Regions from separate parts of the Enterobacter wuhouensis genome, predicted to be linked through region 2. Evidence: predicted binding sites of a transcription regulator. Region 2 holds the regulator's gene; each other region holds the start of a gene.
The links. Region 2 encodes sigma-54, which starts transcription at its own class of promoters, with help from an activator protein. Its sites were predicted from a motif close to GTTGGCACANNTTTCGCTNT; they were not measured.
Positions count from the first base shown of each region.

Region 1 (4,094 bases), 500 kb from region 2:
AGCGGGTTTTTGATTTCATGCGCCAGGCCGCGCACCAGGTCGCGAGCCGCGATTTGCTGGGCGTGCTGGAGCTGCTCCTGGCTGAGGCGGCGCTGGTTATCCATCGGCGCCATTTCGAGCAGGATCAACCCTTCAGGTAGCCGCTGCGCCGTCAGGGACAGAATGTGCGATCGCCCGTCGATCACCAGCGTCACTTCGTTATCCGTGAACCCCTGACCGGCCTGCAGACTCTCCTGCATCAAGCCAATATTCAGCGAAAAATAGCTCAACAGCTCAGGAAGCGGGGTGCCAAACAGTTTGCGCGCGCTCTGGGCGAGCAGTTGCTGCGCCGCCGGGTTGGCGTAATGCACCGCCAGCTCGTCGTCGACCAGCAAAATACTGTTAATCAAGGAATTGAGGATCTGCCCAGCATCGGGCAGCGTGCCAGTTGCCATTCAGCAGTCTCCTGGAGTTGGTTGCACTAATTTAGTGCAGTATAGCTTTTTCGTCGTAAAAAGCGCGTGAGATCAGGTTGTTGGTGGAGAAAAAAGCCCATCCGAAGATGGGCTGAAAGTTTCCACGGCAACAACTAAAAACAGCTTGCGGGTCACGCGAAAAGGTCGCGTGAAACCCGTTAAAACTTAAACGCTGTAGTACAGTTCGAACTCAACCGGGTGCGGGGTCATGCGAACGCGGTCGTTTTCTTCGGTACGCAGCGCGATGTAAGCGTCGATAGCTTCATCGGTGAACACGCCGCCAGCCGTCAGGAACTCACGGTCTGCGTCCAGCGCCTGCAGGGCTTCTTCCAGAGAGCCGGCAACCTGTGGGATCTCTTTCGCTTCTTCTGGCGGCAGGTCGTACAGGTTTTTGTCCATGGCTTCGCCTGGGTGGATCTTGTTCTTAATACCGTCCAGACCGGCCATCAGCAGCGCTGCGAAGCACAGGTATGGGTTAGCCGCTGGGTCCGGGAAGCGCACTTCGATACGGCGCGCTTTTGGCGACGCAACAACCGGGATACGGATAGAAGCAGAACGGTTACGGGCAGAGTAAGCCAGCATGACCGGCGCTTCGTAGCCTGGGACCAGACGCTTGTAGGAGTTAGTGGTTGGGTTCGCCAGGGCGTTGATCGCTTTAGCGTGTTTGATAACACCACCGATGTAGTGCAGCGCCTGCTCGGACAGACCGGCATATTTGTCGCCAGAGAACAGGTTAGTGCCGTTCTTGGACAGGGACATGTGGCAGTGCATACCGGAACCGTTGTCGCCAAACATTGGTTTTGGCATGAAGGTCGCGGTTTTACCGAAACGGTGCGCAACGTTGTGCACAACGTATTTGTAGATCTGAATCTCATCCGCTTTTTTGGTCATGGTGTTGAAGCGGGTAGCGATTTCGTTCTGGCCAGCGGTGGCCACTTCGTGGTGGTGCGCTTCAACAACCAGGCCCATCTCTTCCATGATCAGACACATGGTAGAACGAATGTCCTGTGAAGAATCGACCGGAGGAACCGGGAAGTAACCGCCTTTCACGCCAGGACGGTGACCTTTGTTACCACCTTCGTATTTGGTGGAAGAGTTCCATGCGCCTTCGATATCATCGATAGCCACGTGGGAACCAGAAATTGAAGCGCCGAAACGGATGTCGTCAAACAGGAAGAACTCTGGCTCTGGCCCGAACAGAACGGTGTCCGCGATGCCGGTAGAACGCAGGTACTCTTCAGCGCGTTTCGCGATGGAGCGTGGATCGCGGTCGTAACCCTGCAGCGTGCCTGGCTCGAGGATATCGCAACGGATGATCAGAGTCGGTTCTTCGAAGAACGGGTCAATGAGCGCGGTGGTCGCGTCCGGCATCAGAACCATGTCGGATTCGTTAATGCCTTTCCAGCCGCCAATGGAGGAGCCGTCAAACATTTTGCCTTCTTCAAAGAATTCGGCGTTCACCTGATGAGCAGGGATTGTGACGTGCTGTTCTTTACCTTTGGTATCGGTGAAGCGCAGATCAACAAACTTCACTTCATGTTCGTTCAGCATCGTCAAAACGTGTTCAGCGGACATACTTAACTCTCCAGATTGGTCATTGTCGTCGTGGTAACGAGGTCTTCAATTTCTGTTTGTACTGGCTGTTGCCATGTATTTTTTATAAAGCGAAATCTGTGCCAACTTTTAAAACACCCCCAAAAGGCGTTATCATGCGCACCATAGTGCAAAAGGGCTGCACCACGATGGATTTGTTGCACCAGTATAGTGCTTCAATGTGAACATTGAGCACCATATTGGTGCAATTTACGTTAAAGTGCCCTTTTACCGCTCCGTGAAAGCGATCACAAAGCATCTCTGCAATACTTGTTTGCGGGGGATGTTTGTGATCCTGTTTTGTAGTGCGATTAATCCGTGTACAATAACGCGCTATTTCTAAATGCCTGAGGCAAAGTTGTGATCGAAAATTTGCGTAACATCGCCATCATCGCGCACGTAGACCATGGTAAAACTACCCTGGTTGACAAGCTGCTGCAGCAATCCGGTACGTTTGATGCGCGTGCCGAAACCCAAGAACGCGTGATGGACTCCAACGATTTGGAGAAAGAGCGTGGGATTACTATCCTCGCGAAAAACACCGCGATTAAATGGAATGACTACCGTATCAACATCGTTGATACCCCAGGGCACGCCGACTTCGGTGGTGAAGTTGAACGTGTAATGTCCATGGTAGACTCCGTTCTGCTGGTCGTTGACGCAATGGATGGCCCAATGCCACAGACGCGCTTCGTGACCAAAAAAGCTTTTGCCCATGGTCTGAAGCCAATCGTTGTTATCAACAAAGTTGACCGCCCTGGCGCGCGTCCTGACTGGGTTGTTGACCAGGTCTTCGACCTGTTCGTTAACCTCGACGCGACCGACGAGCAGCTGGACTTCCCTATCGTTTACGCTTCTGCGCTGAACGGTATTGCAGGTCTGGACCACGAAGACATGGCCGAAGACATGACCCCGCTGTACCAGGCGATTGTTGACCGTGTTCCTGCACCAAACGTTGATCTCGACGGCACCCTGCAGATGCAGATCTCTCAGCTCGACTACAACAACTACGTTGGCGTCATCGGCATTGGTCGTATCAAGCGCGGTAAAGTTAAGCCTAACCAGCAGGTTACTATCATCGATAGCGAAGGCAAAACCCGTAACGGTAAAGTCGGTAAAGTCCTGACTCACCTGGGTCTTGAGCGTATCGATAGCGACATCGCTGAAGCAGGCGACATCATCGCCATCACCGGTCTGGGTGAGCTGAACATCTCCGACACCATCTGCGATCCGCAGAACGTCGAAGCGCTGCCGGCCCTGTCCGTTGATGAACCAACCGTATCCATGTTCTTCAACGTCAACACCTCTCCGTTCTGTGGTAAAGAAGGTAAGTTCGTTACTTCTCGTCAGATCCTTGACCGCCTGAACAAAGAGCTGGTGCACAACGTTGCGTTGCGCGTTGAAGAAACACCAGACGCTGATGCATTCCGCGTGTCCGGTCGTGGTGAGCTGCACCTGTCAGTTCTGATCGAAAACATGCGTCGTGAAGGTTTCGAGATGGCGGTTTCCCGTCCGAAAGTTATCTTCCGCGAAATCGACGGCCGTAAACAAGAGCCGTTCGAAAACGTCACGCTGGACGTTGAAGAGCAGCACCAGGGTTCTGTGATGCAGGCTCTGGGCGAGCGTAAAGGCGACCTGAAAAACATGAATCCAGACGGCAAAGGCCGCGTACGTCTCGACTACGTGATCCCAAGCCGTGGTCTGATCGGCTTCCGTTCAGAATTCATGACCATGACGTCCGGTACAGGTCTGCTGTACTCCACCTTCAGCCACTACGACGACGTGCGTCCAGGCGAAGTGGGCCAGCGTAACAACGGCGTGCTGATCTCCAACGGTCAGGGTAAAGCGGTTGCGTTCGCACTGTTCAGCCTGCAGGACCGCGGTAAGCTGTTCCTGGGCCACGGTGCAGAAGTTTACGAAGGCCAGATCATCGGTATTCACAGCCGTTCTAACGACCTGACCGTAAACTGCCTGACCGGTAAGAAACTGACCAACATGCGTGCGTCCGGTACTGACGAAGCAACGGTTCTGGTTCCACCGGTTAAG
Region 1 covers NZ_CP142124.1:4,751,052-4,755,145, reverse strand. The annotation lists gene glnL (nitrogen regulation protein NR(II)) at 1-434, opposite strand, end outside; gene glnA (glutamate--ammonia ligase) at 621-2,030, opposite strand; gene typA (ribosome-dependent GTPase TypA) at 2,409-4,094, shown strand, end outside.
Region 1: a site for sigma-54 is predicted at 2,117-2,136, ahead of glnA (glutamate--ammonia ligase). Genes of this name have one in related genera too.

Region 2 (4,094 bases):
AGCGTAACAACTTAATGTAGGGCGGGTAAGCGCAGCGCCACCCGCCGAGGGGGCGAACGTTAGTCTTCGTCAAACCCGGCGTTGAACAGCGCAATCACCGCTGCCAGCGCCTCTTCTTCCTGCGGGCCGGTCGCCTCGACTTCGATCTGGCGACCTTTGGCGGAGTCCAGCATTAGCAGCGCAATCACGCTGTTGGCTTCCGCCTCGGTACCTTCATCGTTACGCAGCAGAACTTCAGCATCAAAACCCTGCATCAGCTCAAACAGCTTCATCGCCGGGCGGGCGTGCATACCCAGCTTGTTGGTGATCTCAACGGTCTGTTTTACGGTCATGTTTTGCGTTTTTCCAGCGTGCGATGACGGGACTGAACGTTCTTTCCGCGCGAGCGGAAGTAGTCGGCCAGCTGTTCGGCGATATAGACCGAACGATGTTTACCGCCGGTACAGCCAATCGCCACCGTCAGGTAGCTACGATTGTTTGTTTCCAGCATAGGTAACCATAGCTCAAGGTAGCTTCGCGTCTGGTAGATAAAATTGTGTACTTCTGTGTGCCGGTCGAGGAAGGCCGCGACAGGCTTATCCAACCCGGTCATTGGACGCAGTTTTGGGTCCCAGTGCGGGTTCGGCAGGAAGCGCACGTCGAAAACGTAATCCGCATCGATAGGGATACCGTGCTTAAAGCCGAAGGATTCGAACACCATGGTCAGCTCGCGCTCGCGCTTGCCCAGCAGGCGGGTTCGCAGCATTTCTGCCAGTTCGTGAACGGACATTTCGGAGGTGTCGACAATCAGATCCGCCCGTGACCGCAGCGGCTCCAGCAGATCGCTTTCCTGGTCGATGGCGCTTTCCAGGGAGAGGTTTTTACTGGAGAGCGGGTGCAGACGGCGGGTGTCGCTGTAGCGGCGGATCAGCGTGTTGCGATCGGCGTCCAGAAACAGCAGCTGCGGCGAGAACGCGTCAGGCAGGTTGCTCATCGCCTGTTCAAAGATCTCCGGCGATTCAGGCATGTTACGCACGTCAATGCTGACCGCTGCCGAGATCTGCCTGTCGGCCAGCGTCCGCGCCAGCTCCGGCAGCAGCACCACCGGCAGGTTATCGACGCAGTAAAATCCCATATCTTCCAGCGCGCGCAGGGCGACGGATTTCCCCGACCCCGAGCGGCCACTGACGATCATCAGCACCATGTTCCGTTTCTCCTCAGGACAACAGATGTGAAAGCCATCTCCCGGTTATGCATCATCCTGATTGCCTTCTGCTTCAGTGATAATCTGGTAGAGCTCTTCATCACTTTGGGCTGAACGCAGTCGACGGCAAATGGTTTTATCAGCCAGGCGTTTAGCGACCAGCGAAAGCGTATGCAGATGGGTTTTTGTCTGGTCGGCAGGCACCAGCAGCGCGAAGAGGAGATCGACCGGCTGGTTATCAATGGCATCGAAGGCAATAGGCGTTTCGAGCTGCACAAACACGCCGACGGCACGCAGGGTGTCTTCTTCGAGCTTGCCGTGCGGGATCGCGATACCGTTGCCGATGCCGGTACTGCCCATTTTTTCACGGGTCAGGATAGCTTCGAACACCACCTGCGGCGGCAGGCCCAGCTGTTTTGCGGCCAGTTCACTGATGATCTCCAGCGCACGTTTTTTGCTCTGGCAGTGAACGCCACTGCGGGTACATTCCTGGTTAAGGACATTGCTCAGTTGAAGAGCCGAATCGTTGTTCATCATAATTTCACCTAAGCGCTAACTGTACAAATGGCCTGTTGTGTTTCACAACAGGCCGTCCTGCACCCGTTAACTGCCCGGACAATTAGTGTTGTTTCAGTTTATCTTTATGTTTATTGAGCTGTCGCGCAAGCTTATCAATCAAGCCGTCGATAGCCGCGTACATGTCTTGCCCTTCCGCACTGGCATGGAGTTCACCCCCGTTAACGTGCAGGGTTGCATCCGAGATATGAGTCACTTTCTCCACTTTCAACACAATATAGACCTGATTGATCCTTTCGAAATACTGTTCGAGCTTCGCGAACTTCGTGTTCAGAAAATCGCGTAATGCCTCAGTAATCTCGACATTGTGTCCTGTGATGTTGAGCTGCATAGTGTCTTCCTTATCGGTTGTGTCAGACCAGTTGTTTACGCTGGTTAGACGGCGGAATGGATAAAGACTCTCGATACTTCGCAACAGTACGACGTGCCACCATAATACCCTGATCGGACAGCATGGTGGTTAACTTACTGTCACTCAGTGGCTTCGCGGGGTTCTCCGCTGCGATCAACTTCTTCACCAGTGCACGGATCGCCGTGGACGAGGCTTCGCCACCGCCCTCGGTGCTCACATGGCTGGAGAAGAAATACTTAAGCTCAAAAATACCGCGCGGGCTGTGCAGATACTTCTGCGTGGTCACGCGGGAAATGGTTGATTCATGCATCTCGACGGCCTGGGCGATATCCGCCAGCACCATCGGCTTCATGTACTCTTCGCCCTGCTCAAAGAACGCCTGCTGCTGTTCGACAATACAGCGGCTTACGCGCAGCAGCGTATCATTTCGGCTCTCCAGACTTTTGATCAGCCATCGCGCTTCCTGCAGGTTGCTGCGAATATATTGATTGTCTGAGTCGTTACGCACGCTGGTGCACATGGAGGCGTATTGCTGATTAATTTGCAGGCGAGGAATGCTGTCTGAGTTCAGTTCAACGACCCAGCGGTCGTTGTGCTTTCTGACCAGGACATCCGGGATGACATACTCGGGTTCGCTGGTCTGGATCGACTGACCGGGGCGCGGATCGAGCGACTGGATCAGGTTAACCGCTTCTTTCAGCACCTCTTCCTTCTGGCGCGTGACGCGCATCAGGGTACGGAAATCGTGGTTAGCCAGCAGATCCAGATGATCGCTGATGATTAATCGGGCCTCATCAAGCCAGGGCGTGGTTTTGTCGAACTGCGAGAGCTGGATCAGCAGGCAATCGCGCAGATCTTTTGCCGCGACCCCGACCGGATCGAAGCGCTGGATGCGCTTCAGGACGGCTTCAATTTCTTCGAGTTCAATCTCGTCGTCGCCGATGCTTTCCAGAATATCGTCAAGCGTGACGGTCAAGTAGCCGGTGTCATCGACGGCATCGACAATTGACGTCGCAATTGCGCGGTCGGTGTCGGAGAAGGGCGTCAGCTCAACTTGCCACATCAGGTAGTCCTGCAGCGACTGGGTCGTTTCGCCCTGATAAACCGGCAGCTCGTCGTCCTGATAATCTGCACGCGTGCCCGAAGGCGTTCCGGCGGTGTAGAGTTCATCCCAGCTGGCATCCAGCGGAAGCTCGTCCGGCATCTCTTTTTGTTCGAGCGCATCAACGGTATCGAGCGTTTCAGTGTCCTGCGATTGCTGAGTATCTACCTCGTCATGAAGATCGGTTTGCTCCAGCAGCGGATTGCTGTCCAGCGCCTGCTGGAGCTCCTGCTGGAGTTCTAACGTGGACAACTGCAACAGGCGAATTGCCTGCTGTAGCTGCGGCGTCATTGCCAGTTGTTGGCTGAGCCGTAATTGCAAACCTTGCTTCATGTTCAGAGCATTTTTCTCCGGTTCGGCGTTGTGTTACCTCTACCCTATCAGAGTCTGAAGTCTTCCCCAAGGTACACGCGCTTAACATGCTCATCTTCGAGGATTTGCTGCGGCGTACCGTGGGCGATCAGATGGCCCTGGCTCACAATGTAGGCGCGTTCACACACCGCCAGCGTTTCACGAACGTTGTGGTCGGTGATCAGCACGCCAAGTCCGCTGTCGCGCAGATGCTCGATAATACGTTTGATGTCGATAACGGAGATCGGGTCAACGCCCGCGAAGGGTTCATCCAGCAGGATGAATTTCGGGTTCGCCGCCAGCGCGCGCGCAATTTCAACACGGCGACGTTCACCGCCGGATAACGCCTGACCGAGGCTGTCGCGCAGGTGTTCGATGTGGAACTCCTCCATCAGCTCATTGGCGCGATCCTGACGCTGTTCGCTGGTCAGATCGTCACGAATTTGCAGTACCGCCATCAGGTTATCGTAAACGCTCAGGCGGCGGAAAATGGAGGCTTCCTGAGGCAGGTAGCCAATGCCACGACGCGC
Region 2 covers NZ_CP142124.1:4,251,561-4,255,654, reverse strand. The annotation lists gene mtgA (monofunctional biosynthetic peptidoglycan transglycosylase) at 1-20, shown strand, start outside; gene npr (PTS phosphocarrier protein NPr) at 60-332, opposite strand; gene rapZ (RNase adapter RapZ) at 329-1,183, opposite strand; gene ptsN (PTS IIA-like nitrogen regulatory protein PtsN) at 1,229-1,720, opposite strand; gene hpf (ribosome hibernation promoting factor) at 1,803-2,090, opposite strand; gene rpoN (RNA polymerase factor sigma-54) at 2,113-3,546, opposite strand; gene lptB (LPS export ABC transporter ATP-binding protein) at 3,594-4,094, opposite strand, start outside.

Region 3 (4,094 bases), 2.0 Mb from region 2:
CGCCGGCATTCTCTCCCGCCTGTGGCCTAAAACCACCTGGCTGCGCGTGGCCATTGCCGCGCCGGTTGTCTGGCAAATTACCGAGTTCCTGCGCGGCTGGGTACTCACCGGCTTCCCGTGGCTGCAGTTCGGCTACAGCCAGATTGACGGCCCGCTGAAAGGGCTGGCACCGGTGATGGGCGTTGAAGCGATTAACTTCCTGCTGATGGTCGTGAGCGGCCTGCTGGTACTGGCGCTGGTGACGCGCTGCTGGAAGCCGCTGGCCGTGGCGCTGGTGCTGTTCGCCCTGCCCTTCCCGCTGCGCTATATCCAGTGGTATACCCTCGTTCCGGAACGCGCCATGCAGGTATCCATGGTGCAGGGCGATATCCCGCAGTCTATGAAGTGGGACGAAAAAGAGCTGTTGAATACGCTGAAGATCTACGCCAACGCCACCGAAAAGGTGATGGGTAAATCGCAGCTGATTATCTGGCCGGAGTCCGCTATTCCCGATCTGGAAATTAACCAGCAGCCGTTCCTCAACATGATGAACGACCTGCTGCTGGCGCGCGGCAGCACGCTGATCACCGGGATTGTTGACGCACGCCTGAATCAGCAGAACCGCTACGATACCTACAACACCATCATTACGCTCGGCAAGGATAGCGAATACAGCTACGGCTCCACCGACCGTTACAACAAGAACCACCTGGTGCCGTTCGGTGAATTCGTGCCGCTGGAGTCAATTCTTCGCCCGCTGGCACCGTTCTTTGACCTGCCGATGTCCTCATTCAGCCGCGGTCCGTACGTTCAGCCTCAGCTGCACGCCCACAACCTCGCCCTGACGGCGGCTATTTGCTACGAGATCATCCTCGGCGAGCAGGTGCGCGATAACTTCCGTCCGGATACCGACTTCCTGCTGACCATCTCTAATGATGCATGGTTTGGTAAGTCTATTGGCCCGTGGCAGCACTTCCAGATGGCGCGCATGCGTTCCCTGGAGCTGGCGCGTCCGCTGCTGCGCAGCACCAACAACGGCATCACCGCCGTGATTGGTCCGCAGGGTGAAATTCAGGCGATGATCCCGCAGTTTACCCGTGAGGTACTGACCACGAAAGTCACGCCAACCACGGGGCTGACGCCGTACGCCCGCACCGGGAACTGGCCGCTGTGGATTTTGACCGCACTGTTCGGCTTTGGCGCCGTGCTGATGAGCCTGCGTCAGCGTCGTAAATAACCTCACCTTCTGTTGCCGGGTCGCGCTGACGCTTACCCGGCCTACTTTCCCCTTGCTGTAGGTCGGGTAAGGCGTAGCCGCCACCCGACAATCCCTCCCAATTTTTAAATCTGGCACGCCTATTGCTTTGTTTATTCACGAAAACGCAGTTACGGCTTAACGTGCAACCTTGTCGCACCAGCGTAGTTCGTCGGTAGCACCGAAACGGTGCAACGAGAGATTATTGCCTCTGAATGGTGCGGCGCGCTTCGCAAAAATAAACAATAACGCAGCAAAATCTTTACATTAAGCCAGACTAAATGTTAACAAGCTTGCATAACACTGCACTCGCATCGCGCGAGATATAACAACATCACAATGGGTATCAATGCGTCACTGGCGCTGATAAGAAAGGAGTTGGGTATGCAATTACGTAAACTGGCCACAGCAATGCTGGTGATGGGGATGTCTGCAGGCGTCGTTCACGCTGAAGACGCTCCGGCAGCAGGAAGCACTCTCGACAAGATTGCCAAAAACGGCGTGATCGTGGTCGGCCACCGTGAATCTTCTGTCCCGTTCTCTTACTACGACAACACGCAAAAAGTCGTGGGCTATTCACAGGACTACTCCAACGCCATCGTTGAAGCTGTGAAGAAAAAGCTGAACAAACCTGACCTGCAGGTGAAGCTGATTCCAATCACCTCGCAGAACCGTATTCCCCTGCTGCAGAATGGCACTTTCGATTTTGAATGCGGTTCTACCACCAACAACCTCGAGCGTCAGAAACAGGCCGCCTTCTCCGACACGATCTTCGTGGTAGGGACGCGTCTGCTGACCAAGAAAGGCGGCGAGATTAAAGATTTTGCTGACCTGAAGGGTAAAGCCGTCGTTGTGACGTCGGGTACCACGTCTGAAGTGCTGCTGCATAAGCTAAACGACGAGAAGAAAATGGATATGCGCATCATCAGCGCGAAAGACCATGGCGACTCCTTCCGTACTCTGGAAAGCGGCCGTGCCGTCGCGTTTATGATGGATGATGCCCTGCTGGCAGGTGAACGTGCAAAAGCGAAGAAACCTGACAACTGGGAAATCGTCGGCACCGCGCAGTCTAAAGAGGCCTACGGCTGTATGCTGCGTAAAGATGACGCTGACTTCAAAAAGCTGATTGATGACACCATCGCGCAGGCGCAGACCTCCGGCGAAGCGGAAAAATGGTTCGACAAGTGGTTCAAGAACCCGATTCCACCCAAAAATCTCAACATGAACTTCGAACTGTCTGACGACATGAAAGCGCTGTTCAAATCACCAAACGATAAAGCTCTTAACTAATTAGAACGACAGGGGCGGGATCTCCTGCCCTCTCGATTGTCGGGAAGCATGGACAGACTATACGTTGAGTGGATCGTTCCCCACTCGGCGCGAAAAATGAGCTTCTCACCAATCTTCGAGGGTAGCGCTGCTACCCTTTTTTTTCTGGAGTTTATTATGTCAATTGACTGGAACTGGGGCATCTTTCTGCAACAAGCCCCGTTCGGCAACACCACCTATCTTGGCTGGCTGTGGAGCGGCTTTCAGGTTACCGTCGCGCTATCGATAACGGCGTGGATCATCGCGTTTCTTGTCGGATCGCTGTTCGGTATTCTGCGCACCGTCCCTAACCGCTTTCTTTCAACGCTCGGCACGCTTTATGTGGAACTGTTCCGTAACGTTCCGCTGATCGTGCAGTTCTTTACCTGGTATCTGGTCATTCCGGAACTGCTGCCGGAAAATATCGGCATGTGGTTCAAGGCGGAGCTTGACCCTAACGTCCAGTTCTTCGTCTCCTCCATGCTGTGTCTGGGGCTGTTCACCGCCGCGCGCGTCTGCGAGCAGGTGCGTGCCGCCATTCAGTCACTGCCGCGGGGGCAAAAGAATGCTGCGCTGGCGATGGGGCTGACGCTGCCGCAGGCCTACCGCTACGTGCTGCTGCCAAACGCGTATCGCGTTATCGTGCCGCCGATGACCTCAGAGATGATGAACCTGGTGAAAAACTCGGCCATCGCCTCGACGATTGGCCTGGTGGATATGGCCGCACAGGCGGGCAAGCTGCTGGATTATTCCGCCCATGCGTGGGAATCCTTCACGGCGATCACGCTCGCGTATGTTCTGATTAACGCTTTCATCATGTTGGTGATGAACCTGGTTGAACGCAAAATTCGCCTGCCGGGCAATCTGGGGGGCAAATAATGTACGAGTTTGACTGGAGTTCTATCGTTCCATCCCTGCCTTACCTGCTGGATGGCCTGGCGATCACCTTAAAGATCACCGTAATTGCCATCATCATCGGTATCGTCTGGGGCACCCTGCTGGCGGTCATGCGCCTGTCGAGCTTTAAGCCGCTCGCCTGGTTCGCCACCGCCTATGTCAACGTCTTCCGCTCCATCCCGCTGGTGATGGTGCTGCTGTGGTTTTACCTGATAGTGCCCGGTTTCCTGCAGAACGTGCTGGGGCTGTCGCCGAAAACCGATATCCGCCTGATCTCCGCCATGGTGGCGTTCTCGATGTTCGAGGCCGCGTACTATTCCGAGATTATCCGTGCGGGTATTCAGAGCATCTCACGCGGGCAGTCCAGCGCTGCGCTGGCGCTGGGGATGACCCACTGGCAATCCATGCAGCTTATTATTCTGCCGCAGGCGTTTCGCGCCATGGTTCCGCTCCTGCTGACCCAGGGCATCGTGCTGTTCCAGGATACTTCGCTGGTTTATGTCCTGAGCCTGGCAGACTTCTTCCGTACCGCGTCCACCATTGGCGAGCGTGATGGTACGCAGGTTGAGATGGTGCTCTTCGCGGGTGGAGTCTATTTTGTGATTAGTTTAAGCGCATCGCTGTTGGTCAGCTGGCTGAAGAAAAGGACTGTGTA
Region 3 covers NZ_CP142124.1:1,404,883-1,408,976, reverse strand. The annotation lists gene lnt (apolipoprotein N-acyltransferase) at 1-1,216, shown strand, start outside; gene VPX56_RS06710 (amino acid ABC transporter substrate-binding protein) at 1,619-2,524, shown strand; gene gltJ (glutamate/aspartate ABC transporter permease GltJ) at 2,681-3,421, shown strand; gene gltK (glutamate/aspartate ABC transporter permease GltK) at 3,421-4,094, shown strand, end outside.
Region 3: a site for sigma-54 is predicted at 1,326-1,345, ahead of VPX56_RS06710 (amino acid ABC transporter substrate-binding protein). Genes of this name have one in related genera too.